Linked DNA regions of Nitrobacter winogradskyi Nb-255. The protein of the gene in region 1 binds, or shares a complex with, the protein of each later gene. Links are inferred from orthologs where the notes say so. Each region holds a gene or a part of one and is shown in the gene's direction. Other genes may lie near its edges. The genes, in order: trxB and trxA.

Region 1 (16,362 bases):
CATGGATGACTGGATCGCTTTTTACGACTCCGCCCACACCATCTACGTCAGCAAGCTGCATCGCGACGCTCATTTCCGGACCATCGCCCGGAACATCGTCAGCTATATTCCTTCGCGGGATTCCGTCGTCCTCGACTATGCTTGCGGCGAGGCGCTTTCCGCGGAAACGGTGGCCGATGCGTGCGGCCGGCTGATTCTCACGGAGCCCGCGCCCGGCGTTCGCGGCCGGCTGGTGACGAGGTTCACGCCCAACACAAAAATCGATGTGCGCTCGCTGGATGAACTCAGACACATGGATGAGGAATCCATTGATCTGGCGGTGATGAACTCGGTCGCGCAATATATGACGCCGGACGAACTCGATGCCGGCTTCGCCGTCGTCCGCCGCTTGCTCAAGCCGACCGGCCTGCTGGTGCTGGGCGATATCCCGCAGCCGCACATCGGGTTGGCCGGCGACGTGATCGCACTGCTTGGCTTCGCGGCAAAGCATGGCTTCGTGAAGGACGCCCTGCGCGGGCTGGTCCGCACGGCGATGTCCGATTACCCGCAGCTCCGCCTAAGGATCGGGCTGCAACGCTACAGCGAGGCCGAGATGCTGGCCAAGCTCGCCGCCGCAGGAATGACGGCGATCCGGGCGCCGGTCAATATCGGCCACAACGCTTCGCGAATGACGTTCCTCGCCGGGAGGCCCGTCAAGGCCGACCGCGGCGCGACCGCCGCGCGATAGACGTGCCCAGAGCATTTTCGCTTCTGATTGAATCAGAAGCGAAGCTCTGGATTGTAGTTCTGACGCGTTTTTTTCACGCGAACCGGTGTCCACTTCGCTCGAAAACGCTATAGCCGGGATTAACGTTAAGCCACGGTAAGACTCGCCGCCAGACGATTATTGCAGAATATTACTGGCGGCCCGGTGGCGGAAGTTCGACGCGGGAGCTGTGCAAAGCTTTTTATCCTGGTTCAAGTCCAGGCTGGGCCTCCAACTTTTCTTCACGGTTCATGAAAATCCGACGTGCCCCCCGGCCAGGGCATGTTTCTCCGCGACGGGAAAAAGCCCCGACCGCGCGCTTCAAGTTCTTACTTACCAGCGATGCCCGTGCCGATGATGCAGACGGTGGCGGGGACGCCATAACGGTGATGCCTGTAAAATCGCGGCGCACCAGGGCCGAGTTCTCGGCCCGGCGTAGCCGCCGCGGCTCCGCGTTTCCTAACGCGACGCGAGGGCGAGCGCGCCTTCCGGGAAATCCGCGCCAACGCCAAACCCGATCCAATCAGGCCAGATCCAATCAATGGGGAATGCGCGCTCCCGGCACGCGTTTGCGGCCGTGAGGAATGGAGCGGATTCGATGAATCGAACATCGGTCTGCGACCTGGAAGCCGCTGCTTTGCCACTAAGCTAAATCCGCGCAGGGGCTCATTAGCATATCACCACCCCTCATGCGCCTGAAACCCGTGATTAACCTTACAATGCACGATCACTCCCTTTAGCGGTACCCTGAGCTTTCCGGTTTCAACGGACCGCAATAGCCGGTTGATCGGCAGCCTGAAGGTCTTTTCCGCCTTCGAAATCTGGTCTATAGCGTTTTCGAGCGAAGTGGATGACCTGTTCGCGTGAAGAAAACGCGTCAAATCAAGCTCTGAGAGCCTCGCTTCTGATTCCATCAGAAACAAAAAGGCTGTAAAGACACCTCGCGCGCGAAGATCGCGCTCTTGTTCAAGGGACGCGCGGCTCGCGCGTCCTTTTTTTGTGCCCGATTTTCACCCTTTTGTGCCGATCTTCACCCCTGGAACTTGATGCCTAAACGCACCGACATTTCGACCATTCTCATCATCGGCGCCGGTCCGATCGTCATCGGACAGGCCTGTGAGTTCGACTATTCCGGCACCCAGGCGGTAAAGGCGCTCAAGGAAGAGGGTTACAGGGTTGTCCTGGTCAACTCCAACCCCGCCACGATCATGACCGACCCCGACCTGGCGGACGCCACCTATATCGAGCCGATCACCCCGGAAATCGTCGGTAAGATCATCGAAAAGGAGCGTCACGTCGTTCCCGGCGGTTTCGCGCTGCTGCCGACCATGGGCGGCCAGACCGCGCTGAACTGCGCGCTATCGTTGCGCCGGCAGGGTACGCTGGAGGATTTCGACGTCGAAATGATCGGCGCGACGGCGGACGCCATCGACAAGGCGGAAGACCGGCAACTGTTCCGCGAGGCCATGACCAGGATCGGCCTGGAGACGCCGAAATCGCGGCTTGCCAATGCGTCCGCGATGAAAAAGGCCGATCGCGACGCCTACCTAGCCGAGAAGGAAAAACTCTCGGGCGACGCGCTGGCCGAACTCGAGCGGCAATGGACGCTTGGCGAGGGCGAGCGGCGCAAGCGCTACCAGCAGCAGGCGATGGCCGAAGCGCTGATGGCGCTGTCCGAGATCGGCCTGCCGGCGATCATTCGCCCCTCCTTCACCATGGGGGGCACGGGCGGCGGCATCGCCTATACGCGCGACGAATTCCTCGACATCATCGAACGCGGCCTGGATGCCTCGCCGACCAACGAAGTGCTGATCGAAGAAAGCGTGCTCGGCTGGAAAGAGTACGAGATGGAGGTTGTCCGCGACAAGAAGGACAACTGCATCATCATCTGCTCGATCGAGAATCTCGATCCGATGGGCGTGCACACCGGCGACTCCATCACGGTGGCGCCGGCGCTGACGCTGACCGACAAGGAATACCAGGTCATGCGCGACGCCTCGCTGGCGGTGTTGCGCGAGATCGGCGTCGAGACCGGCGGCTCCAACGTGCAGTTCGGCGTCGATCCTGTCAGCGGACGCATGGTCATCATCGAGATGAACCCGCGGGTGTCGCGATCCTCGGCGCTGGCGTCAAAGGCGACCGGCTTCCCCATCGCCAAGGTCGCGGCGAAACTCGCGGTCGGCTACACGCTCGACGAGATCGCCAACGACATCACCGGCGGCGCGACGCCGGCATCGTTCGAACCCAGCATCGACTACGTCGTCACCAAGATTCCGCGTTTCGCGTTCGAGAAGTTTCCCGGCGCCTCGACCACGCTCACCACCTCGATGAAATCGGTCGGCGAAGTGATGGCGATCGGTCGCACGTTTCAGGAAAGCCTCCAGAAGGCGCTGCGCGGACTGGAGATCGGCCTCACCGGCCTCGATGAAATCGATATCGATGGCATGGGCAGGGGCGACGACAAGAACGCCATCCGCGCCGCGCTGGGCACGCCGACCCCTAGCCGCCTGCTGCAACTCGCGCAGGCGATGCGGCTCGGCTGGACCGACGAGGAAATCTTCAGCTCCTGCAAGATCGACCCCTGGTTCCTCGCCGAACTGCGCGGCATCGTCGAGATGGAGAACAAGGTCCGCTCCCACGGCCTGCCGGGTAACGCCTTCGGGATGCGTACGCTCAAGGCGATGGGTTTCTCGGACGCGCGGCTCGCGGTGCTCTCCGGCAGGACCGAGGCGGAAGTCAAAGCGCTTCGCCGCACCCTCGGCGTGCGCCCGGTCTACAAGCGCATCGACACCTGCGCGGCGGAATTCGCCTCGCCGACCGCTTACATGTACTCAACCTATGAAGCGCCGTTCGCGGGCGAGGCTGCCGACGAAAGCGCACCGTCGGACAAGACGAAGGTCGTTATCCTCGGCGGCGGCCCCAATCGCATCGGCCAGGGAATCGAGTTCGACTATTGCTGCTGCCATGCCTGCTTCGCACTGTCGGACGCTGGCTTCGAGACCATCATGGTCAACTGCAACCCCGAAACGGTCTCGACCGACTACGATACCGCCGACCGGCTCTACTTCGAACCGCTGACGGCCGAGGACGTGCTGGAGATCATCGACACCGAGCGGCAGAACGGCACGTTGCACGGCGTGATCGTGCAGTTCGGCGGCCAGACGCCGTTGAAACTTGCCCACGCCCTGGAAGCGGCCGATGTGCCGATCCTCGGCACTTCGCCCGAGGCCATCGACCTCGCGGAAGACCGCGACCGGTTCAAGCGCATTCTAGACCGGCTCAAACTGAAGCAGCCGAAGAACGGCATCGCCTATTCGGTGGAGCAGGCGCGACTGGTGGCCGCCGATCTCGGCCTGCCGCTGGTGGTGCGCCCTTCCTATGTGCTGGGCGGCCGCGCCATGCAGATCATCCGCGAGGAAAGCCAGCTCGGTGACTATCTGCTCGAAACCCTGCCCGAACTGGTGCCGGCCGACGTCAAGGCCCGCTATCCGAACGACAAGACCGGCCAGATCAACACCGTGCTCGGCACCAACCCGCTGCTGTTCGATCGCTATCTCTCCGACGCCACGGAGATCGACGTCGATTGCCTCGGCGACGGCAAGGACACTTACGTCGTCGGCATCATGGAGCATATCGAGGAGGCCGGCATCCACTCCGGCGACTCCGCCTGCTCGCTGCCGCCGCGTTCGCTCGACGCGGCCACGATCGCCGAACTGGAGCGGCAGACCCGCGAACTCGCGCTCGGTCTTGATGTCGTTGGCTTGATGAACGTGCAATACGCCATCAAGGACGGCGAGATCTACGTGCTGGAAGTCAATCCCCGCGCCTCGCGCACGGTGCCGTTCGTCGCCAAGGTGATCGGCCTTCCCGTCGCCAAGATCGCGGCGCGGATCATGGCCGGCGAGAAGCTCGCGGGCTTCGAGCTCAAGCCGCAACGGCTCGATCATGTCGGCGTCAAGGAATCCGTCTTCCCCTTCGCGCGCTTTCCGGGCGTCGACACCGTGCTCGGCCCGGAAATGAAATCGACCGGCGAGGTGATGGGCATCGACCGCTCCTTCGAGATCGCCTTCGCCAAGAGCCAGCTTGGCGGCGGCACGCATCTCCCGCGCAAGGGCACGGTGTTCGTCTCGGTCCGAGAGACCGACAAGATGCGCATCCTCGCGACGGTGAAGCTGCTGGCGTCTGTCGGCTTCAGGGTGATTGCGACGTCGGGAACACAACGCTACCTGACCGACAGCGGCGTTTCGGCCGAAAAGATCAACAAGGTTCTGGAGGGCCGCCCGCACATCGTGGACGCCATCACCAACGGCGAGGTGCAACTGGTGTTCAACACCACCGACGGGCCCCAGGCGCTGGCTGACAGCCGCTCGCTGCGGCGCGCCGCCCTCTTGCATAAAGTGCCGTACTACACCACTCTTTCGGGAGCCGTCGCCGCCGCGCAGGGTATCCGCGCCTATCTGGGCGGAGATCTTGAGGTGCGCACCTTGCAGAGTTATTTTTCCGAGACATAGTGTAAGGCTTCAATCGGGCCTGATCGGCCCATAATCGGTCTGTGGGAACCCTGACGAAGCGGAACCTGCCGGCTGCGGAGATTTTTTTGCCCGGCCGAGGCCGGTCGGTTACTGTAGCGGTCGAGACGGACGCTCATTGCGCATAGCGTTTTCGAGCGAAGTGGAAACCGGTTCGCGTGAAGAAAACGCGCCAAACAATCCAGAGCTTTCGCTTCTGATTAAATCAGCAGCGAAGCCCTCTGGGACGAGCCTGAAGCGATCTTCTGAGATCGCACTGGAATCTATAGAGTTTCGAACGCCCTTGATTCCGGATTCACACCAAAGAAGCCGCAAAGATAGGCGAGCGTCGGAATCGAATGTGAGGCGAATGCGGATTTCGCGGGCCGGACTCCGGACGGAAAGCCGCTTCGCGCAACGCGGCAGCGCTGCCGATGAAGCGAAGGACGAAGTGAGATGGTCGAGAAGGTTCCGATGACCCGAGGCGGGCACGCCGCCCTCGCAGACGAACTGAAGAAGCGCCAGTCGGTGGACCGGCCGCGCATCATCGAGCAAATCGCCGAGGCGCGAGCGCATGGCGACCTTTCGGAGAATGCGGAATATCACGCCGCGAAAGAAGAGCAGTCGCACAATGAGGGCCGCATCGCCGAGCTCGAGGACAAGCTGGCGCGCGCCGACATCATCGACGTCAGCAAGCTTTCCGGCGACACCATCAAGTTCGGCGCCACCGTCACGCTGATCGACGAGGACACCGACAAGAAGGCGGTGTGGCAGATCGTCGGCGAGGCCGAAGCCGACGCCAAGCAGGGCCGCATTTCAATCACCTCGCCGCTGGCGCGCGCCCTGATCGGCAAGAAGAAAGGCTCCTCCGTCGAAGTGGTCGCGCCCGGCGGCGCCAAGGCCTATGAGATCGCGAAGGTCGAATGGCGATAGCGCAGGATTGATTATGGTCTCCGCGCTGTTGTCGCGAATCCTAGCGGATTCCTAATGTTCCGAGTCCGGAACAATTCGACGGCGTAGGTGTTAGATATCGCCGGCCCTCGCCAGCGCGTGGCCGGCGCCGTTTTTCTGCGATGCCGCCAATCGGGGGAGCCACGTCATGGATCAAGTTTTCACCAAATGGCAGCCGATCGTCCTCAGTCTGCTTCGGTTCATGAGCGGACTTCTGCTCATGCAGCACGGCACCGCCAAGCTCCTGGGATTTCCGTCGCTGCCGATGTTCGCGGATCTTCAGGTGGCGTCGCTGGTCGGGGTTGCCGGAATCATCGAACTGGTCGGCGGCGGGCTGCTGGTCGTCGGATTGTTCACGCGGGCCGCGGCGTTCATTACATCAGGCATGACGGCGGTCGCCTATTTCCTGGTCCATGCCCCCAAGACCTTCATGCCCATCGCCAATGGCGGTGAACTGGCGGCGCTGTATTGTTTTGTTTTCTTCTACCTGGTGTTCGCCGGCGGTGGCCCGATCAGCCTCGATAAGGTGCTTTTCAACAGGAGTTGAAACCGATCCGGCCTTGTTCAGCCCGGCATCTTCAGCTCCAAGGGCACCGCAGGGGCGTATTTGGAACTGTGAAGCACCAGCGAGGTCCGCACGTTCCGTACATGCGGCGCCGCGGTGAGATGCGCGACGAAATCCTGAAATGTGGCCATGTCGGGCGCCACGCATTTCAGGATGAAGTCCACCTCGCCCGACAGCATCCAGCACTCACGCACGAGCGGCTCACCGCGCACGAACTCCTCGAACGCGCGCAAGTCGGCATCCGCCTGACTGGACAGATGCACCGATGCAAAAACCGTAACCTCGAAACCGAGCCGCTGCGGATCGAGCAGCCCGCGGTATCCCTGAATATAGCCCTCTTCCTCCAGCGTCCGGACCCGGCGCAGGCACGGCGGCGGCGAAATGCCGACCCGTTTCGCCAGTTCGACGTTGGTGATCCGGCCATCGGCCTGAATCTCGCTGAGGATTTTAAGGTCGATCTGGTCCAGACTCTTCGTCACGCCATCCAAATCCCGGCAGCCGGCCCATTGCATCCCCGGCAAGCCCCTCATTAACGCAGGTCGGGTGGCCTACGCAATTTTATTACGCCAATCCGCGCTTTCGCCTTTATAGCGTTTTCGAGCGAAGTGGATACCGCGGTTCGCGTGAAGAAAACGCGGCAGGTTCTTTTCCGAAAACCGGTCTCCACTTTCGGGATCATGCTGCGGAGGAATTTTTCCGGCGGAGGGTTGCATTTTTCGCATGGCGAGGCAGATATGCATAACGTCATTCAGACGCTCCATGTCATCGCTTCCCTGCCGCCCGTTCGCCATGCGGCCGGAGGCCGATTTCCACCAGAGGTCCGCCATCCATGCCTGCCCCCATCCACGCCAAGGTTGTCATCATCGGCTCCGGTCCGGCGGGCTATACGGCGGCGATCTACGCGGCGCGCGCCATGCTGGAGCCAGTGCTGATCCAGGGTATCCAGCCGGGCGGCCAGCTCACCATCACCACCGACGTTGAAAATTACCCCGGCTTCGCCGACGTGATCCAGGGGCCGTGGCTGATGGAGCAGATGGAGAAGCAGGCGGCGCATGTCGGCACCCGGATCGTAACCGACACGGTGAATTCTCTGGATGTGTCGCAACGGCCGTTCCGCCTGACCTGCGACAGCGGCGAGGTTTATCTTGCCGAAACCGTGATTCTCGCCACGGGCGCGCAGGCGCGCTGGCTGGGGTTGCCATCCGAGGACACATTCAAGGGATTCGGTGTCTCTGCGTGCGCGACCTGCGACGGCTTCTTCTATCGCGGTAAAAACGTGATCGTGATCGGCGGCGGCAACACAGCCGTCGAGGAAGCGCTCTTCCTGACCAATTTTGCCTCGCAGGTCACCCTTGTGCATCGCCGCGATCACTTCCGCGCCGAACGCATCCTGCAGGATCGCGCCTTCAAGCATCCCAAGATCAAGGTGATCTGGGACAGCGCCATCGATGAAATCTGCGGCAGCGAGGATCCGCCCAAGGTCACCCATGTGCGGCTGAAGAACGTCAAGAGCGGCGAACTCACCGAGGTCGAGGCCGATGGCGTATTCATTGCGATCGGCCACGCGCCGGCGACCGAACTGGTGACAGGCAAGGTCAAGCTGAAGCCATCAGGCTACGTCGAAGTCGCGCCGAACTCGACGGCGACGTCCGTGCCGGGACTGTTCGCCGCCGGCGATGTCGCGGATGAAGTCTATCGCCAGGCCGTGACGGCCGCCGGCCTGGGTTGCATGGCCGCGCTGGAAGCCGAACGGTTTCTCGCCGCGCACGCGGGTGACCGCGCGGCGGCAGAATAGCGCAGTCCGCGAACATGGATTGGGACAAGCTAAAAGTATTTCACGCCGCGGCCGAGGCCGGAAGCTTCACACACGCAGGTGAACAGCTCGGACTGTCGCAGTCCGCCGTATCGCGACAGGTCGGCGCGCTGGAGCAGGAACTCTCGGTACCGCTGTTTCATCGTCATGCGCGAGGGTTGATCCTGACGGAGCAGGGCGACTTGCTCTTCCGCACCGCGCATCAGGTCTTCATGCAGTTGCAGGCGGCGCGCGCCAAGCTCGCCGACAGCCGGGAACGGCCAAGCGGCGACCTCAAGGTGACGACCACGCTCGGAGTCGGCATCAACTGGCTGATTCCGCGGCTTGGCGAATTCACTTCGCTGTATCCGGATATCAGAATCTCACTGGCTTTGACCGACGAAGAGCTGGATCTGTCGATGCGGGAAGCCGATATCGCGATTCGCACATACAAGCCGACCCAGCCCGACCTGATTCAGCGCAAACTGTTTGCCATATGTTTTCATGCCTATTGTTCGACCGAATACGTCAAGCGCTTCGGCACCCCGCGAACGCTTGAGGAACTCAGTGGACATCGCATCATCCTGCTTAACGAGACGCAGGCCTCGCCCCATCTCCAGAACCGCAACTGGCTGATCGAGGCTGCCCGCAACCGATCGGGGCCGCACGAACCCTATTTCACGGTCAACAACATCGTGGGCCTGTTCAGCGCCTGCCAGCAAGGTCTCGGCATAGCCGCGCTGCCGGATTATCTGGTCGGCGAGAACAATCTCCTGGTGCAGCTGTTCGGCGAATCCGACTCGATTCAGCTCGACACCTATTTCGTGTATCCTGAAGAGTTGAAATCCGTCGCGCGGGTTCAGGTTTTCCGCGACTTCGTCGTCAGCAAGGCGCAACGCTGGCCGTCGTGATCAGGCGATCCCCTGCCCGTTCGGCGCCGCGCGCCCGATACGCACAACGCGGCGGGTCAAACCAAGGAGATGCCTGACGCGACAACGCGGCAGCGGACAAGACAAACGCGCGAAATCCGCGCGCTTTATCGTCGAGCATTGAGCGGCGGTCAGGCGGCGTGCTTGTGCATGGTTCCGCCCGAGGGCGCAGCCCCGCGGATCGCCTTGACGGAGCGTTCGATCGCCGCCCACAGGCGTCCGATCTCCGAAGCCGCGCGGCCCTGGGAATCGTACTCGCGCGCGCCTTCGCCATGCGCCAGAGCCAGCAGCAGGTCGGCGCGATTGGTAATCTGGCCACTCCAGACCGGAGCGCGGAATTTCGCCAGAGCCTCGCGCGCAATGGTAACGATCGGACTCTCGGAGCCGTCGCGCATCGCCGGCGCACCATTGATGACAACCGCATAAGGCTTGCGCGCGGATCGGCAGCTCTGAATGGTGCCCTGAACAGCGTTGACGTCGAACACGCCGGGCCGTGCGGGAATCACAACCATCGTCGCATTCCGGATGGCGTCATCGACGACGGCCGACAGGTTCGGAGGCGTGTCGATAAAGACCCACTCGACGCCGTCACGCTTCGCGGCGTTGATGATTTCGGTGACGGAGCGATTGGCTGTCCTGATCGGAGGTTCGTTGGTGCCGCGCAGCTTGTGCCAAAGCGTCAGCGACCCCTGCGGATCGGCATCCACCAGCAGGCAGGGCCTCGAGGCCTTATGAACTTGCGCAGCAAGATGCGCGGCCAGGGTACTCTTGCCTGAGCCGCCCTTACGCGATGCGAAAACAATAACGTTCATACCTTGGTCTCCCGATTGACCCAGGAGAATAAAATGAATCAGCATACTGATTCGTTAAAGACAAAATTTACCCTCAATCGCCGTCATGCGCCTGTTTTCGCGCGTTCCGGGCATTTGAACCACACCTCGTCGGATATCGGGCGCTCGCGGCGCAGGACGCCCCCGGAAAATGAACAGTTGCGGAAGCTTTACAGAAAGCGTTTCGCGGCTTTGCGCTCCAGCCATTTACGCTCGATCCAGCCGAGCATCCGCGCCATCGGTCGTTGCAGGAACGGCAGGTCCTGCGCGATCAGGATGAGGCCGAGCGGTAACATCCACAGCCCGAGAACCGGCAGGAAACTGAAGATTCCGCCGATGATCAGCAAGATCGCCAGCGGAATGCGGACCAGCCGCGAGGACGGCTTGCGCACCCAGCCTATGAATCTCGCGAATCGCCGCGGCAGTTTACCCTCGAACCAGGCAAGATGCCGATCCAGTTCCGCGCGGTGATCCTTGCTCACTGTTCGCTCCATGACAGAGAGTTGTTGACTTGTCACAGCGCAACAAGGCGGCGCGATGTCGCGCAAACGTCTCAGTGTCCAATCCTCATCATAAAAAAAGCCGTTTCTAGAATCCGAACGTCCAGACGACGCCCACCACCGACAGGGTCAGGAAAGCGCTGAGCGTCCAGCCAATGGCGTAGTTCTGCTCCTCGGGCACGATCCCGCGCATGTCCTCCACCCCGCCGCGGTTGGGACGCCCAAGATGTAAATCGGTCATGACAACCTCCCTTGCGGACATTGCCGCAAGACTCCAATGGCGGAAGGGCAAGAGGAGTTCCTTAAGGCTGCAAGCATATGAATTTTCCCTGCGGAGTTTCCTGCCCGATGCCGCATCGCTTGACGGCGCTGCATGCAACGGTCATGCGTAGCGTGTCAGTCGGCTGGACGGCCGCTCCCGCTCGGGCCGAAAGGCTTGCGGGAGAGGAAAGTCCGGGCTCCATCGACATACGGTGCCGGATAACGTCCGGCGGGGGCGACCCCAGGGACAGTGCCACAGAGAACGAACCGCCGCGTCCACTTCTATTCTCCGCTTGCCGGGGAGAGAACAGTGTGAGCGGTAAGGGTGAAAAGGTGCGGTAAGAGCGCACCGCGCCTCCGGCAACGGAGGCGGCATGGTAAACCCCACCGGGAGCAAAACCGAATAGGGACAGCATAGCGAGGGGTTCGCCTTGGCGATAACACCGCGGAGCCATGTCGGGCTCGCTGTCCGGGTAGGTTGCTTGAGGCAACGTGCAAACGTTGTCCCAGAGGAATGGCCGTCACGCACCGCGTGCGCAAGTGCGCGGTGCCCTACAGAACCCGGCTTACAGGCCGGCTGATATCCGCAAAGCGTTTCGAACCGATGTGAACTCGCGGTTCGCTTAGAAACGCGCACTCCCTGCGAATGAGGGGTTCGGCGCGCCGGACCCCTCGCCAGTTCCGGGCGCGCCCCCGCCGCCGCTACTCGTCGTAATCCGCCTCGCTGGCGTAACTGTGCGAACGGTTCCTGCTCGCGCCCAGCGATCCCGTGACAGCCGGCGCGCGGCCGGCATACGAACCGCGGCCTGCGCGCGCGGCCATTTCCTCGCCCGAAACCGGAGCGGGCTTGCAGACCGTGCGGCGACTGGCACGGCGCATCAGATCGACATGAATATGGTTGTAGTGGTAGATGTTGGAGCCCGGCGCCAGCACTGTGGTGAAACGCTGACAGGCCGACGCCGCCACGTCGCGAAGAAAACCCTGCTCTTCCGGCAAGCCCTTCCAGCCGCGCTGCACCGAAACATAGCGTCCATCCGCCAACGTGAACCCCGCGATATCCAGCGCATTGCCGAAGGCGTGCTCGGAAATGCGCGCGCGCGGATTGCCGTTCATGCCGCGGCAGGAATAGGCCGAGATCTGCTTGATCTCGGCTACGCGCGCGCCGAACCAGCGCATCGACGCCGGCTGCACCGCATCCGCCAGCCAGCGATCGAGCGCCGAGACGATCGGGCAGGCAAGCGTCGCGGAAGGCTTCACCGTGACAGGACCGACCGCGCTGGTGACAACCCCGCGCGCAGGTCCAAGACGCAGCGATGGATCCTGTGAAGGCGTTGCCGGATAGGCGGAGGGTTGCGCATAGCGATCATCCCCTGCCTCCGCCGGCTGCTCATCGGCTGACGAATACGTCCCCGGCGCGGCCAGCGAAACCGGATCGCCCGATCTCTCATCCGGGCCAGGCTGACGAGCGGATGTTTCCGGATATGACGGCGGCCGATAAGCCGGCTGCGCGATCGGCCAGCGCGGCTCGCGGCCGACGGACGCGGGCGGCCTGAGATTCTCGTCGGCAAAGCCGTACGCCGACCCCTCACCGAGCGCCGAGACCTTCAAGGGAAACTCCGCGCCGCAAATACCGGGACCATTGATCCGGCGGATGCGGACGAGATCGGAACTTTCCCTGACCGCGCCGGATTTCAAACAAGCGGCCTCAGCCTCGGTCCGCCAAGGTTCGCGCTCCGCAGTCTGAAAAAGGCCGCGCCCGCAACCGGCTAACGATACGAGGACGAGGGAGCCGAGAAGATACAAGGCAACTCTGCGCGTCATGCGCGCACGTTCGGCGAATTTACTTAAATCTTCTTCAACATCTTGTTTTCATTCATTTTTAACCACGCCGCCGCGCCGTGCGCGACGGTCCAGAACCGCGGGTTCGGAACGTAATTGCAGATGCCGCATTAAGAACCAAAGGCATGGGAGGTCGTCGTATGACTTTCGCAGGCCGCGTGAGCGTCATGATCGCCTATATCGCCTTCGCTTTCGTGGGCGCAATCGTGTTGGGCGTTTTCTAGACCGTTACGGCTCCCCTTCCTGCCGCGGACCTCATCCGCTGGAATCCGGTATCCGCTGCCTGTAGCCTTACCCGCGGGGCAACTTGAGTCGGAGAGCCAATGCGGTCCGGGTTCAAATTCAAGACCATCCTGCTCGGCATCGGGATTCTTGCTGTCTCGTTTTTTGTCAGCCTCAAGGCCATGGACTGGCTGTCGCCGCACGGAATCGACAAGCCCGCGCTTGCGGCCTTGCCGCCGCTGCCACCCGTCAACCGCAGTTCAAGCATCGTCGTGCCGGTCAAGATACCGCTGACGCTCATCCGCGACGCCGCCGAGCGCGCGGCTCCGCATCATTTCGCCGGCAAGGCCGACAACCCGGCGGCGCAGATTCTCCAGAACGCAGACATCGGGTGGACCGCATCCCGCGGCGCGATCAGCGCCACGGGCGCCAATAACGCACTGTCGCTGTCGACGCCGCTGACGGGCGCCGTGAAGGTGACCGGATCGCTGTCGGCCAACGCCCAGGATGCGGTCGGCAACGCGCTCGCGGGTGTGCTCGGCGGCGACATCGCCAAGCACGTCGGCCGCGTGAACATCAAGAACCTGAACGCCAATGCCGAGATCAAGGGCAATGTCGTGATGACGGCGCAACCGACGCTGGCCGGGAACTGGCGCATCGACCCCGGCATCACCGCACAGGTCAATCTTGGCGACACCAACCTCTCGGTCGCGGGCGCGCGCCTTAATGTCCCCTCACAGGTCAAGCCGGTCATCGACAAGGCGGTCAACGAACAGATCGCGGTTCTCCAGCAGCGCATTCGCGACGATCCCGCGCTGGAGCGGGACGCAAGGCGGCAATGGGCGCAAATGTGCCGCTCGATCCCGCTACAGGATCCGGCGGGGATGCCGCAACTCCATCTCGAACTGAAGCCGGTTCGCGCCATCGCGGCTCAACCGCGCATCGACGCCAGAAACGTCACGCTGACAATCGGTGTCGAGGCCGAAACGCGGATCACGACCGCGGCGACCAGGCCGGACTGCCCGTTCCCCGCAACGCTTGCCCTCGAACCTGCGACGACGGGCAGACTGAACATCGGCGTTCCGATCGACATGCCCTTCACCGATATCAATAAGATCATCGAGGCACAGTTCGCCGGCAAGACATTCCCCGAAGATGGCAGCGGCGCGGCTGATGTCACCGTCAAGCAGGTGAGTGTCGCGGCGGCCGGCGACCAGCTTCTGATCTCGCTTCTGGTTCATGCGAAGGAGAAGAAGAGTTGGTTCGGTTTCGGCGGCGAGGCCACGATCCACATCTGGGGCCGACCGGTGCTCGATCAGGCCCAGCAGATCATGCGTCTGAAAGACATCAGGCTCGCGGTGGAATCCGAAGCCGCGTTCGGCCTGCTCGGCGCCGCCGCGCAAACGGCATTGCCCTACCTTGAAAGCGCCTTGGCTGAGAGAGCCGTCGTCGACCTCAAACCATTCGTATCGGATGCGCGCGAAAAGATCGCCGCGGTGATCGCGGACTTTCAGAAAAGCGAGGACAGAGCCAAAGTCACGGCGGAGATCAGCCGCCTGAACCTTTCAAGCATCGCCTTTGATTCAACGACATTGCGCGTGATCGCCGAAGCGGCAGGCAGCGTGAATGTCGAACTCAAGACACTGCCGGCGCTGTAAGGCTCGCGAGTACCAATGCCCCCGAGCATTTCGCTTGTTTGAACCAGACGCAAAGCACTTTCCGATACCTTGCCCTAACCCTCGAACTTGAATGAGACCTTGAGCTTGGCGCGATAGGTCTCGACCTTGCCCTCCTCGTCCAATTGCATGTCGAGCTTGACGATTTCGGCGACGCGAAGGTCGCGAAGAGACTCTCCCGCTCGCTCGACCGCGCCCTTGGCCGCCTTCTCCCACGAATCCTTGCTGGTGCCGATCAGTTCGATGACCTTGTAGACACTCTCGGCCATGTCTTCCTCCATTCGATGACGGGATCAGGTGGCCGTGGACTTTTCATGCCAGCGCCAAGTCCACGGCCACAGGCGAACCAAACTCACACGCAACACGCCCGGCGAAACCGGGCGTGTTGTCATTCTGCCGTTTATTATCCGGCGGTTCAGGTCGAGTACTTGAATTCAGGCATCGACTCGAGCTGCTGCTTGGTCGCGCTGAAGACCGCGTGATCCGGGAACCATGGATTGCTGCTCGTCGTGGTCGTCGCCGGCGCGGATGTTGAAGAGCCGGTCGTGGTCCCCGTGCCCGCACCCTTTCCGGAGGCCGATTGCGCAGGCGTGTCGACAAACTTCAGCTTGTCGAAGGGCACCGCGACCAGTCGCTCGCCGACGCCAAGGAAGCCGCCCACGCCGATCACCGCAGCTTTGATCATTCCATTCTTGTCCAGAAGGAGATCGCTGATCGAGCCGAGCTTGTCATTGGTATCGTTATAAACGTTAAGACCGACCATCTTGGATGACCGCCAGGAGCCATGATATCCGGACTCTGACGATGTCGCGGCGGCCGGAGCAGTCATGTTGTTGTTCATCGTGGCGTTTGGCGTCTGAGCGATCGCAGCCGTCGCCAGCAGCGCGGAGCCAATCAACGCGGCCGTCATATGCTTCGAGATCATCAGTATGTCTCCTTCAGTTTAAATGGAGTAGCGAGAACCCACGACGTCCGGAGTGGTTCCTTTCGAACATGAGAGACATATTCAGGCCGCGGTCGCGCGCGACTCATGGTTCGCCTGTTTGAAGAACGCGATAGCTTCGAACTTGTAACCACATCGAACGCATCGCCAGAGATACGATGTCCGGCATGGTTCTTTCTCAAACCAGACCGGCGCGGCGATCAGGCGGCCGCACTGCGCACAAGGATTCTGGTGTGGCAGATCGTCGGATCCGGCAGCGAGCATGGCGCGTCTCCCATCTGTTTTTGATGTCTGCAATTGCAGGGCGCAACTCGCCGAAAATCCACGTTGTTCCTTAGCGGGATTTCCTCTCACGACAAGTTGACGGCGGAGCGCACGCGCGCGGCAGCAAGGCGCCGCACGTTGTATCAGTTCCATTCTCATCGCAGGGTCGGCGGCGTTTTCCGCTCTGACGAAATCGGACCAAGGGCTCTATGACCTTGATCTGGTGCGTTTCTTCACACCACCCGGCGCTCGTTCCCCTGAGTCAAGTCGGAGGTTATACGTTTTGAAACGCTATAAACCTGCGGGAGCCGCCAGTTTAACTGATCTTGCCATAGGA
Region 2 (12,604 bases), 2.6 Mb from region 1 along the record:
CACCATGCTGACCTTCCACGACATCACCGATAGCGAGAACGTGGAGCGCGCGCTGCGCGAACGCAACGATGCGCTCGAGGCCGCCGACCAGATGAAGGTCGATTTCGTCCACCACGTCTCATACGAACTGCGCTCGCCCCTGACGACCATCATCGGCTTCGCGCACCTCATGAACGATCCCGGCACCGGACCGCTCACCGAGAAGCAGGCCGAATATGTCAACTACATCACCTCGTCGACCGACGCGCTGCTGGCGCTGACCAACAACATCCTCGACCTCGCCACCATCGATGCGGGCGCCATGACGCTCGAACTCGGGCCGGTCGACGTCCGCAAGACCATCGCGGCGGCGGCGGAAGGCATTCAGGACCGGCTGACCCGCGACCGCATCGTGCTGAATGTCGACGTCGATCCGGACATCGGCGACTTCATCGGCGACGAGCGCCGCATCATTCAGGTCCTCTATAATCTACTTGCCAACGCCGCGGGCTTCTCGCCACCGGACGCCGTGATCACGGTCAGCGCCCGGCGCACCGAACACAGCGTGAGGTTCGCCGTGATGGACGAAGGCCCCGGCATTCCGCCGGACGTCAGGGACAAGGCGTTCGACTGGTTCGAAAGTTACGCGAACGGATCGCGGCATCGCGGCGCGGGCCTTGGCCTCTCGCTGGTGCGCTCCTTCGTTGAACTCCACGGCGGACGCGTGCATTTCGATCCCGCCATCAAGAGCGGGACCAGGGTCGTTTGCGACTTTCCGCTCGACCGGGGCGCCCACCGGAACGCCGCCGAATGAGCGAGCCGTCGAGATTCGCGACCGCGCTCGTCAACGAGACCGCGACCGCGCATCTGATGGCCGACCTCGCACTGCTGATCGGTCCCGGCGACGTCATCACGCTGTCGGGCGATCTCGGCGCGGGCAAGACCGCGGCCGCCCGCGCCTTGATCCGGTATCTGGCCGGCGACGACACGATCGAGGTGCCGAGCCCGACCTTCACGCTGGCGCAGCATTACGATCTGCCGCCGCATCCCCTGCTTCACGCCGATCTCTATCGCATCAGCGGTCCCGGCGAACTGGACGAGATCGGCCTCGCGCCGCTGCCCGAGGACGCGGTGGTCCTGATCGAATGGCCGGAGCGCGCCGCCGGCGGCCTGCCCGCCGACCGGATCGACATCGCCATCAGCCATCGCCCGGCGCTCGGATCAGCGGCGCGCTCAGCCGAGATCACCGGCTACGGCAAGGCCGCATCGCAAGTCGCGCGGCTGGCGTCGCTGCGGCGGTTTCTTGACGATGCCGGTTATCTCGACGCAAGACGGCAGCGCATGGCGGGCGACGCCTCGACGCGCTCATATGCCCGGTTGATCCGCGACGACGCCAGCTTCATCCTCATGAACGCGCCGAAGCGGCCCGACGGACCCGCGATCCACGACGGCAAGTCCTACAGCGCGGCGGTGCACCTTGCCGAGGACATCAAGCCCTTCGTCGCCATCGCGCACGGCCTGCGCGGTCAGGGCTTTTCCGCGCCGGAGATCCATCATGCCGATCTGGAGTCGGGATTCCTGATCACCGAGGATTTCGGCAGCGCCGGCTTTGTCGAGGGCACGCCGCCGGCGCCGATCGTCGAGCGCTATCAGGCGGCGACCGACCTGCTCGCCGCGCTGCACGGCCGGACGCTGCCGGACACGCTTCCCTTGACGGCGGATACGGCCTACGCGATTCCCGCGTTCGACCTTGAGGCGATGCTGATCGAGGTCGGCCTGATGCTGGACTGGTATCTGATCGACCGCGGCATTGAACCAGACGAAGGCCTGCGCGCGGAATTCCTGGCGATATGGCGCGCGTTGCTGGCGAAGCCGGATGCCGCGTCCAGAACCTGGGTGTTGCGTGACTTCCACTCGCCCAACCTGATCTGGCTGGAACAGCGGCGCGATATCGGAAAGGTCGGCATCATCGACTTTCAGGACACCGTGCTCGGTCCCGACGCCTATGATCTGGTCTCGCTGTTGCAGGATGCGCGCGTGGACGTCCCCGAATCGATCGAACTTGCCTTGCTCGCCCGTTACGCGAAGGCGCGGCTGGAGTGTGAAGCGCATTTCGATCCCGCCGGTTTCGCCGAGACGTATGCCATCATCTCGGCGCAACGCAACACCCGGCTGCTCGGCACGTTCGCGCGGCTCAATCGGCGCGACGGCAAACCGCACTATCTGCGGCATCAACCCCGGATCTGGACCTATCTCACCCGCTCGCTCGCGCACCCGGCCTTGTCGGCGGCGAGAGCGTGGTACCGGAATCACGTCCCGCCTCCCGCGGGTTGAACCATTTTGTTTTACGCCTTTTTAGAAGTCGCGGGTGTAGCTTCACGACGCCGGTTCTATCCCTCGGATCGCGGCACAGTCCTCCTCCCAAGGCGGAGCACATCATGGGCACGGAACGGCGTAAAGGCGAGCGCGTCACCTTCGAGCGCGGCTACAGCGCGCACATGATGGGCATCGACGGCACCTGGCGCCGCAACTGCACCATGGAGGATGTGTCGGAAATCGGAGCCAAGCTGACCGTCGAAGGCTCCATCGAAGGACTGCACCTGAAGGAATTCTTCCTCCTGTTGTCATCCACGGGCCTCGCCTATCGCCGCTGCGAGCTGGCCTGGGTCAATGGCGACCAGATCGGCGTCAATTTCCTGAAACAGACCGACAAGAAAAAAAAGACCACCCGGCAGAACAGCGCCACGGCCGACGCCTGATCCACATCCGCCCGGTATCATCCGGCAGTCTCCCCATGTCATGGCCTCGTCATCATCTCGGGCGTGTATGGCCGGAGTCATCGATGCGATTCGCAACGGGTCGCGATCTTCGTTTCAAACCGCTATGGATTCGTCGCTTGTTTTTCGTTTCAGCATGATCTTTTCCGAGCACCGGTTTCCACTTTTCGGGATCATTCTCTATAGCGTTTTCGAGCGAAGTGGATACCGGTTCGCGTGAAGAAAACGTGTTAAATCAAGGTTATAGAGCCCCGCTTCTGATTCCATCAGAAGCGAAAAGGCTCTAGTTCGTTGGATCGACAATGTGCGTGAGCCAGTGTGGTGGTTCAGAAGTTCGCTTCATTGCCCCATCGAGTCCGTCAAGCAAACTTCTGAACCTAAACCACACTAAAATCATAAAGTTGCTGGTGTGCCTTTGATTCCGAAGTTTGCATCAAAGGTTGCGACAAGGGTACGCGAACTTCGGAATCGGGACTCCAGAACATGCCGACCACTCCCACCAAAGCCATGGTGCTCGCCGCGGGCCTCGGCCTGCGCATGCGGCCGCTGACCGAACGGATGCCCAAGCCCATGGTGCCCGTGGCCGGCAAGCCGCTGCTCGATCACGTGCTGGACAGGCTGGCGGACGCGGGCGTCAGCGAGGCTGTCGTCAACGTGCGCTATCTGCCCGACCAGATCATCGATCACGTCGCTCACCGCGACCGGCCGAAGATCATCATCTCCGACGAGCGCGACCAGGTGCTTGGCACCGGCGGTGCGGTGGTGAAGGCCCTGCCGCTGCTCGGCGACGCACCGTTCTTCCATCTCAATGCCGACACGATATGGATCGACGGCGCGCGTCCCAACCTGACGCGGCTGACCGAGGCCTTCGATCCCGCGAGCATGGACATTCTGCTGCTGATGGCGCCGACCGCGAGCAGCATCGGCTACAGCGGCAGCGGCGACTACGCCATGCTCCCCAACGGAGCGCTTCGCAGGCGACAAGAGAACCAGATCGTGCCGTTCGTCTATGCGGGAGCCGCCATCCTGTCGCCCGCGCTGTTCGACGGCGCGCCGGCAGGCGAGTTTCCGCTGACCGCGATATTCGACCGGGCGGGTGAACGGGACCGGCTGTTCGGCCTGCGGCTCGACGGCGTCTGGATGCATGTCGGAACACCCGATGCGGTCCAGGCCGCGGAGAAAGCCGTGCTCGCGAGCCTCGACGCCTGACGGCTGCCTTTCAAATCTTCACCGCTTCCGGAGGATTCTCCGGCGAAGTGGATTCCACTTCGCCCGAAGGTTAAATCCCGCCTATGTCATGATATGCCTGATCTCGAATCAGGATCCTCCATGCGCGTCCGCAACGTCCCCTCCTCAGTGCCGTTTCTGCGCGCGGTCATCACCGCGCTGGTCGACGGGGAGCTGATCGAGGGATTCCGTCCGCGCGCGCAGCCCGAACGGCTTGCCGAAGCCACGCTCTATCTGCCGACCCGCCGCGCCGGCCGCATGGCGCGCGATATTTTCCTCGACGTGCTGGATACCGACGCCGTGATCCTGCCGCGCATCGTCGCGCTCGGCGGAATCGACGAGGACGAACTGGCTTTCGCGCAGGCCGTCTCGTTGCCGCCGGAGACGCTCGAACTGCCGCCGGCGCTGGACGGGCTCGCGCGCCGCCTCGCGCTCGCCCAGCTTATCGACGCATGGGCGCGGCGGCTGAATCTCGGTGACGGCGAGCCAGCGCGGGCCCCGCTGGTGCTCGGCGGTCCGGCCTCGACGCTGACGCTTGCCGCCGATCTCGCGCGACTGATGGACGACATGGCCACGCGCGGCGTGGACTGGCGCGCGCTCGACGGGCTGGTGCCCGAGGCGCTCGACCGCTACTGGCAGATCACGCTCGATTTCCTGAAGATCGCGCGCGACTACTGGCCGGCTCACCTTCAGGAAACCGGCCGGATCGAACCCGCGGCGCGGCGCGACCGCCTGATCGAAGCCGAAGCCGCGCGTCTCGCCGCCCATCATGTGGGACCGGTGATCGCGGCGGGCTCCACCGGCTCGATGCCGTCGACCGCGAAACTGCTGCACGCCATCGCCACGCTGCCGCAAGGCGCGGTCGTGCTGCCAGGACTCGACACCGACCTCGATGAAGAGGCGTGGAGGTTGATCGGCGGCGTCAGGGATAAAGCGAGCGGCGCGTTCATCACGCCGCCCGCCGCCGGTCATCCGCAGTTCGCGCTGCACGGCCTGCTCGCGCGCTTCGGCATCAAACGATCGGAGGTGAAAGCGCTCGGCTTCCCCGCGCCATACGGGCGCGAAATGCTGGCGTCCGAGGCGATGCGGCCCGCGGAGGCGACCGCGCAATGGCATACCCGGCTCGCCGAACCCGAGGTCGCGGATAAGATCGCGGCCGGACTGCAAAATCTCGCCGTGATCGCGGCCGCCAATCCGGAAATGGAAGCGCTCGGCATCGCCGTCGCCATGCGCGAGGCGCGCGACCTGAACAAGACCGCGGCGCTGGTGACGTTCGACCGCGCGCTGGCGCGGCGGGTGATGGCGGCGCTCGGCCGCTGGAATCTCGCCTTCGACGATTCGGGCGGCGATCCGCTGATGGACACGCCTGCTGGAATCTTCGCACGGCTGGCCGCCGAGACCGCGTGCAACGGTCTGGAGCCCCCGACCCTGCTGGCCTTGCTGAAGCATCCGCTGTGCCGGTTGGGACGCGCGGCGGGCGGCTGGTCGCGTGCCATCATAGCGCTGGAGCTTGCGATCCTGCGAGGCCCCCGGCCGCCGCCGGGCGGCAAGGGCCTCGCGGACGAATTCGCGCGCTTTTGCGATGAGCGCGACCAGCTCGATCGCGGCGAGAGTTCCTCGTTGCATCGCAGCGAGCCCCGCGCGGCGCTGAAACCGGACCATCTCGACGATATCAGCGCCCTGATCGCGGCCCTGCGGGATGCGCTCGCGCCGCTCGAAGGCGACGGCGCATCGAGATCGGCGGACTTCACCCTCCTCGCCCTGCAGCATCGCCAGACTATCGAATCGTTATCCTGTGACGATGAAGGCGTCGCCGTCGCATTCGACGGCCGGCACGGCCGTGCCCTCGCTGATGCTTTCGACGATCTGGTTGATGCGGGTGAGCGCAGCGGCCTGACGGTCAGGATCGCGGACTATCCGGAAACCTTCGAGGCCGCGTTCGGCGATCGCGTGGTGCGCCGGCCGCAGGCGACATCGGCAAGCCTGCGCATCTACGGACCGCTCGAAGCGCGTCTGACCCAATGCGACCGCGTCATCCTCGGCGGGCTCACCGAAGGCGTCTGGCCGCCCGCGCCGCCGACCGATCCCTGGCTCAGCCGGCCGATGCGGCACGAACTGGGGCTCGATCTTCCGGAACGGCGCATCGGACTGTCCGCGCACGATTTCACGCAACTGTTCGGCGCCGAGGAGGTCATCCTCAGCCATGCCGCCAAGGCCGCAGGCGCGCCGGCGGTGGCGTCCCGTTTCCTGCATCGGCTCGAAGCCGTCGCGGGCGCGACACGCTGGACATCGGCGAAACAAGCCGGCGCGCGATATATTCAGTATGCCGAAGCGCTCGATCGGCCCAGCGAGGTTACACCGATCGCGCAGCCCGCGCCGAAGCCGCCGCGCACGGCGCGGCCGACGCGCCTGTCCGTGACCGCGATCGAGGACTGGCTGCGCGATCCCTACACCATCTACGCCAGATACATCTTGAAGCTGCTGCCGCTGGAGGCCGTCGACATGCCCTTGTCGGCGGCAGACCGCGGCTCGGCGATTCACGACGCGCTCGGCGACTTCACCAAACGTTATCCGGCAAGCCTGCCCGACGATCCGGAAGACGTGCTGCGCGCCATCGGCGAAAGCCGTTTCGCGCCGCTGATGCAGCGGCCGGAAGCGCGCGCGCTGTGGTGGCCGCGCTTCCAGCGCATCGCGGCATGGTTCGCGGAATGGGAGCCGACGCGGCGGGCGCATCTGGTCAGGATCGACGCCGAGGTCAGCGGAAAAATCGAAATCCCGATCGACGGCGATCGCAGGTTCACTCTGTCGGCGCGCGCCGACCGTATCGAACATCTCGGCGGCGGCCGCTTCGCCGTTCTCGACTACAAGACCGGCAGTCCTCCGAGCAGCAAGCAGGTGCGGCTCGGCCTGTCGCCGCAGCTCACGCTGGAATCCGCGATCCTGCGCAACGGCGGCTTCGCGGGCATTCCCCCCGGCGCATCGGTCAGCGAGCTGGTCTATGTCCGGCTCAGCGGCAACAATCCTGCCGGCGAACCGAGACCGGTCGATCTCGATAACGGCAAAACCGCAACCCGGTCGCCCGATCAGGCGGCCGATGTCGCGCTTGAAGAACTCACCGCGCTGATCCGTGCCTTCGACGACGAGCAGCAGGGCTACGCATCGCTCGACCTGCCGATGTGGAAGGCCCGCTACGGGGTCTATGACGATCTCGCACGGATCAAGGAATGGTCGGCGGCGGGCGGGCCGGGGTCGGAGGAATGGTGAAAGCGCCGCGCCCCGTTCATCCCGACGCCAGCGCGCGCCAGCAGCGTGCGTCCGATCCGGCCACATCGGTGTTCGTGTCGGCCAACGCGGGATCGGGCAAGACGCACGTTCTCGTTCAGCGCGTGATCCGCCTTCTGCTCAACGACGTCGACCCCGCGCGCATCCTCTGCATCACCTTCACCAAGGCCGCCGCCGCGAACATGGCGGAGCGGGTATTCTCGACGCTGGGTCACTGGGTCACGCTCGACGATGAGGCCTTGAACGGGGCGCTGCGCGATGTCGGCATCGCGCAGCCCGGCGCGAGATGGCGCGAGCGGGCGCGAAAGCTGTTCGCCTCCGCGCTGGAAACGCCGGGCGGCCTGAAAGTGCAGACCATCCACGCGCTCTGCACGCGGCTATTGCAGCAGTTTCCGTTCGAGGCCGAAGTGCCGGCGCGTTTCACCGTGCTCGACGAGCGCGACCAGACCGAAATGATGGAGCGCGCCAGCCTTAAGGTCATGCTCGACGCCTCGCAAGATCCGGACAGCCCGTCCGGCCTCGCGCTGCGATACGCCATGAGCGCGGCCACCGATTCAACGCTGCGCGACGTCCTCAATCAGGCCTGCCTGAGCCGGGATCATGCCCTGACCCAGACGGACGACCGCGGCATCGCGCAGGCGATCCGGGACGCCGCCGATGCGCTCGGTGTGGACCCAGCCGAGCGCGTCGAGGACGTCGAACGCGAGATCGTCGACGGGCCGAACCTGCCGCGAAGCAAGTGGCTCGATACGGCGGCGCTGATCGCAACAGGCAGCTCGAACGACGTCAAACAGGCCGAACGGCTGCGTGCCGCCCATGCGGAAGCGGGCGACGCCGCGCGGGCCGATCGCTATCTCGACGTCTTCCTGACGGGTGATGGCAGCCCGCGCAAATCCTTCGTCACCAGGAAGATCAGCGATGCCCGGCCTGATGTCGCTGAAATGCTTGCCGATGAATGCCAGCGCGTGATCGCGCTGCTCGGACGCCGCCGCGCGATCAACATCCGCGACCGCACGCAATCCCTGCTCGTCATCGCCGCCGCGGTCGCCGCCCACTACCGGCGCGAGAAACACGAGCGCGGCCTGCTCGACTATGACGACCTGATCGACAAGACGCTTCGGATGCTGGAGCAGACCTCGCCCGGCTGGGTTCACTACAAGCTCGATCGCGGCGTCGATCACGTGCTGATCGACGAGGCGCAGGATACCAGCCCGAAGCAGTGGGACATCGTCGAGCGCATCATCGCGGACTTCACCACCGGCGAAGGCGCGCGCGAGGGCGTGCGCCGGACCGTGTTCGCGGTCGGCGACGAGAAGCAGTCGATCTTCTCGTTCCAGGGCGCGGCGCCGCGCGAGTTCGACGAAAGGCGGCGCAAGCTGGAGAGGAAGTTCACCGATGCAAAGCTTCCGTTCCGCAAGGAGGATTTCATCTACTCGTTCCGGTCCGGCAAAACGATCCTCGAATCGGTCGACCATGTGTTCCGCGATCCCGCGATCTACGCCAGCATCCACGCGGTCGGCGCCCACCCCGTGCATGAATCGCTGGCGGACGCCGCACCCGGCATCGTCGATCTCTGGAGCCTTGAGGAGCGGGACAAGCGCGAGGAGATGGAGGGCTGGCGCGCACCGTTCGATGCGGTCACCGCAACCAGCCCCGAGGTCAAGCTCGCACGACGCATCCGCGACGAGATCAAGTCGCTGATCGCGCAAGGCGCCATGACCGGACACCTCGGCAACCGCCGTCCGCTCGGTTATGGCGACATCCTGGTGCTGGTGCGGCGGCGGGGCAACGCGTTCGACGCCGTCATCCAGGCGCTGAAGCAGTCCGGCATTCCGGTGGCCGGCGCGGATCGTCTTAAACTCACCGAGCACATCGCGATCATCGACCTGATGAACCTTGCGGATGCGCTGCTGCTGCCAAGGGACGATCTGGCGCTGGCGGTGGCGCTGAAAAGCCCGCTGTTCGGCCTCGACGACGACGACCTGTTCAAACTGGCGTGGCAGCGCAAGGGCACGCTGCGCGACGCGCTCGCCGGGCACGCGACAGCCGATGACAAATTCCGCGACGCCTTCGAAAGCCTGAAGCGGTGCGAAAGTCGCGCCGCGCGCGATACGCCGTTCGCGTTCTTTGCATGGCTTCTGGGCGAGGAAGCCGGACGGCGGCGGATCCTGCGCCGGCTCGGCCATGAAGCCAATGATGCGCTCGATGAGTTCCTCGAACTGGCGCTGACCTGTGAGCGCAAGGCCCCCGCGTCGCTGCAAGGCTTCATGGCGTGGCTGCGCGCCGCCGATACCGAGGTGAAGCGCGACATGGAAATCTCGCGCGACGAAGTCCGCGTGATGACCGTGCACGGCGCGAAGGGACTGGAGGCCTCGGTGGTGTTTCTCGCCGACACCTCGACGTCGCCGGCCGACACCGAACGTCTGAGCCTGATCCGCATGGGGCGCGGCAACGCACCCGCCGGCGTCGCCGGGGTGACGATCTGGGCAGGCAGGAAGGCCGAGGACCCGCCCTGCGTGGCGCAGGCCCGCGCGGCCATGACCGCGGAAACCGAACATGAGTATCGCCGCCTGCTTTACGTCGCGATGACGCGCGCGGCGGACCGCCTGATCGTCGGCGGCTGCAAACCGGCCAACCGCAAGGATGTCCGGGAGTTCTCCTGGTACCACCTGATCGAAAAAGGTCTGGCCAATTCCGGCCTTGCGATGCAGGAGATCGAAACCGCAAGCGGCAAGGTCAAGCGTTTCACCCGGCCAGATCACGATGATCCTGGATCGAATCGATCCAGGATCATGAACGTGATCGATTCTAATATTTTAGAGCGGGATGCGGGCGGAAAACCGCTGCACACTTTTCCTCATCCCGCTCTAGAGGAAGCCGAACCGGATGCCGCGGGCCCGGCACCGCCGGCGTCCCCCGGCGCTACCCGGATCCCGTTGCCGCCGTGGCTGCATCTCGCAGCCGCGCCGGAAGCACCCGCGCGCCGATCGCTGTATCCATCGGATGCCGACGAGGCCGCGCATCAACGCGCGCCGGCCGGCGCCATCCCGGATCAGCGCCACCGCGCGCGACTGCGCGGCACGCTGGTCCATCGCCTGCTGCAATCCCTGCCCGAGGTGCCGCGGGACCGCCGCCGCGAGGCGGCGCTGTCCTATCTCGGGCGCAACGCGAGCGGCTGGGGCAAGACCGAGCACGACGCGCTCGCGGCGCGGGTCGTGGCGGTGCTCGATGATGCGAGGTTCGCCCCCGTTTTCGCGGAGGGCAGCCGGGCCGAGGTCGCGATCGTCGGGCGGCTGACGACGCGGCGGGGCGATCCCCTGCCGGTCTCGGGCCAGATCGACCGGCTCGTGGTCACTCCGCACGGGGTTCTGGTCGTCGACTACAAGACCAGCCCCGCACCCGCGAGCCTGGCCGACGTTCCGCCCGCCTATATCCGCCAGCTCGCGCTCTATCGCGCGATGCTCGCGGGCCTGTACCCGGAACTGCCCGTCAACGCGGCGCTGCTCTGGACCGAGACGCCTGAAATGATGGAGATTTCCGCCTCGACGCTGGATGCCGCCCTGGAAGCCATCATCTCGGTGTGAGAAACCTTGACCCGGGAAGATCGCCTTCTTAACTACATCCGCAGTTTCAAGCGCATTCTTTCGTCGCGCATCTCATCGAGACAACGAGGTATTCCATGGCTGTTGGCAAGGTTTCGGACGCCAATTTCGAAGCGGAAGTGCTCAAGGCGACTGGCCCGGTCGTGGTTGATTTCTGGGCGGAGTGGTGCGGCCCCTGCCGCATGATCGGCCCGGTGCTGGACGAAATCTCCAGCGCCATGGGCAGCAAGGTCAAGATCGTGAAGCTGAACGTCGACGAGAGCCCGAGGACGGCCTCGAAATACGGCGTGATGTCGATTCCCACTTTGATGATCTTCAAGGACGGCGAACTGGCCTCGCGTCAGGTCGGCGCGGCGCCCAAGCAGAAACTTGAGCAATGGATCACCGCCACGGTGTGATCTTTCCGCATTGAGATTTTTTTTCAAGCGGCCGGCGTCAATTCGCCGGCCGTTTTTGTTTGGGTAAGGAGAACGTTGAGGTCAGGGCGCACCCTCCCTTCTCGTCATGCCCGGCTTATTCTCGGTATACACGTCTTTGGAATTTCACGAAGCAAGACGTGGATGGCCGGAATACACCCATTCGAACACAGGATTCTACGCCGGCGGCGTGCCGTTTTCCGACAGCACGTGGCCGGCGAGATACAGCGATCCCGTGATCAGGATGCGCGGCGGAATCTCATAAGCGAGCCGCGCGACCGATCGCAGCGCGGCGGCGACGCTCACCGCGGTTTCGGCGCGCATGTCGAGCGCGCGCACCGCTTCCGCCAGTACCTCCGGCGGCATCGCGTTCTCCATGTTCGGAATCGGCACGGCAATGACATGCCGCGTCAGGCCGGCGAAGTTGGCGAGAAAACCCTTCGCGTCCTTGTTGCCCATCATGCCTGTTATCACCACCAGCGGTCGCGACACCCGCTCCTCGAGATCGCCGAGCGCCGCCGCCGCGATCCGCCCGCCATCGGCATTGTGCCCGCCGTCGAGCCAGAGCTCGGCGTCGCGCGGCGCCTGATCCACGATCCGGCCGGATGTCAGCCGCTGCATCCGCGCCGGCCATTCCGCGCCGGTGACGCCGCGCTCGAACGCCGTTGTCTCGATCGAGAAGCGATCCTGCGCCCGCAGCGTCGCGATCGCGAGGCCCGCATTGTCGAACTGATGCCGGCCGAACAGCCGGGGCGCGGCGAGGTCGAGCAGGCCGCTTTCGTCCTGATAGACCAGTCGTCCGTGTTCCGCGTGGACGTGCCAGTGCTGGCCGGCCGCGTGCAGCGGACTGCGCATCCGCTTCGCCCGCTGCTCGATCACAACTTCGGCTTCGGGCGACTGCTCCGCGCAGATGACGGGCACGCCAGGCTTGATGATGCCGGCTTTCTCGCCGGCGATCTCCGCCAGCGAGCCGCCCAGAAACTCGACGTGATCGATGCCGACGGGCGTGATGACGCTCGCCAGCGGCGTCTCGACCACGTTGGTGCTGTCGAGCCGGCCGCCGAGGCCGACCTCGAGCAACAGCACGTCGGCGGGACTTCGTGCGAACAACAGAAAGGCCGCCGCGGTCTTTATCTCGAAAAGGGTCAGCGGCTCGCCGCCATTGGCGCGCTCGCATTCAAGCAGCGCGTCGCGCAGGGCATCGTCGGCAACCAGCGTTCCGGCCAACCGCACGCATTCGTTGATCCTCACCAGATAGGGCGAGGTAAAGACATGCACGCGCAAACCGGCGGCCTCGAGGATCGCGCGCAGGTAGGCGACG

Evidence for each region.
Region 2: the proteins of trxB (region 1) and trxA are in contact, whole or in part, in a crystal structure (PDB 1F6M), measured with the Escherichia coli proteins. The link is inferred for Nitrobacter winogradskyi Nb-255 from one-to-one orthologs.

Annotation. Positions count from the first base shown.
Region 1 is NC_007406.1:2,670,711-2,687,072, forward strand. Bases 6,694-9,581 are described here. They hold trxB (thioredoxin-disulfide reductase), read left to right. Parts: upstream 6,694-7,598; coding sequence 7,599-8,564; downstream 8,565-9,581. Other genes in these bases: NWI_RS12765 (DoxX family protein), read left to right, coding at 6,694-6,751; NWI_RS12770 (Lrp/AsnC family transcriptional regulator), read right to left, coding at 6,769-7,248; NWI_RS12775 (hypothetical protein), read right to left, coding at 7,318-7,596; NWI_RS12785 (LysR family transcriptional regulator), read left to right, coding at 8,579-9,472. Outside these bases: NWI_RS12735 (class I SAM-dependent methyltransferase), read left to right, coding at 2-727; carB (carbamoyl-phosphate synthase large subunit), read left to right, coding at 1,792-5,256; transcription elongation factor GreA, read left to right, coding at 5,710-6,186; more of NWI_RS12765, read left to right, coding at 6,353-6,693; NWI_RS12790 (ParA family protein), read right to left, coding at 9,622-10,302; NWI_RS12795 (hypothetical protein), read right to left, coding at 10,491-10,802; NWI_RS18000 (hypothetical protein), read right to left, coding at 10,909-11,061; NWI_RS12800 (extensin-like domain-containing protein), read right to left, coding at 11,784-12,902; NWI_RS12805 (DUF4403 family protein), read left to right, coding at 13,244-14,800; NWI_RS12810 (dodecin family protein), read right to left, coding at 14,875-15,087; NWI_RS12815 (PRC-barrel domain-containing protein), read right to left, coding at 15,234-15,743; NWI_RS18005 (hypothetical protein), read left to right, coding at 15,849-16,049.
Region 2 is NC_007406.1:52,015-64,618, forward strand. What follows is about bases 9,623-12,604. They hold trxA (thioredoxin), read left to right. Parts: upstream 9,623-10,944; coding sequence 10,945-11,265; downstream 11,266-12,604. Other genes in these bases: addA (double-strand break repair helicase AddA), read left to right, coding at 9,623-10,849; NWI_RS00275 (bifunctional folylpolyglutamate synthase/dihydrofolate synthase), read right to left, coding at 11,461-12,604. In the rest of the region: NWI_RS00240 (PAS domain-containing sensor histidine kinase), read left to right, coding at 1-793; NWI_RS00245 (bifunctional tRNA (adenosine(37)-N6)-threonylcarbamoyltransferase complex ATPase subunit type 1 TsaE/phosphotransferase), read left to right, coding at 790-2,313; NWI_RS00250 (PilZ domain-containing protein), read left to right, coding at 2,418-2,738; NWI_RS00255 (nucleotidyltransferase family protein), read left to right, coding at 3,240-3,965; double-strand break repair protein AddB, read left to right, coding at 4,086-7,247; more of addA, read left to right, coding at 7,208-9,622. UniProt on the Escherichia coli protein: Participates in various redox reactions through the reversible oxidation of its active center dithiol to a disulfide and catalyzes dithiol-disulfide exchange reactions.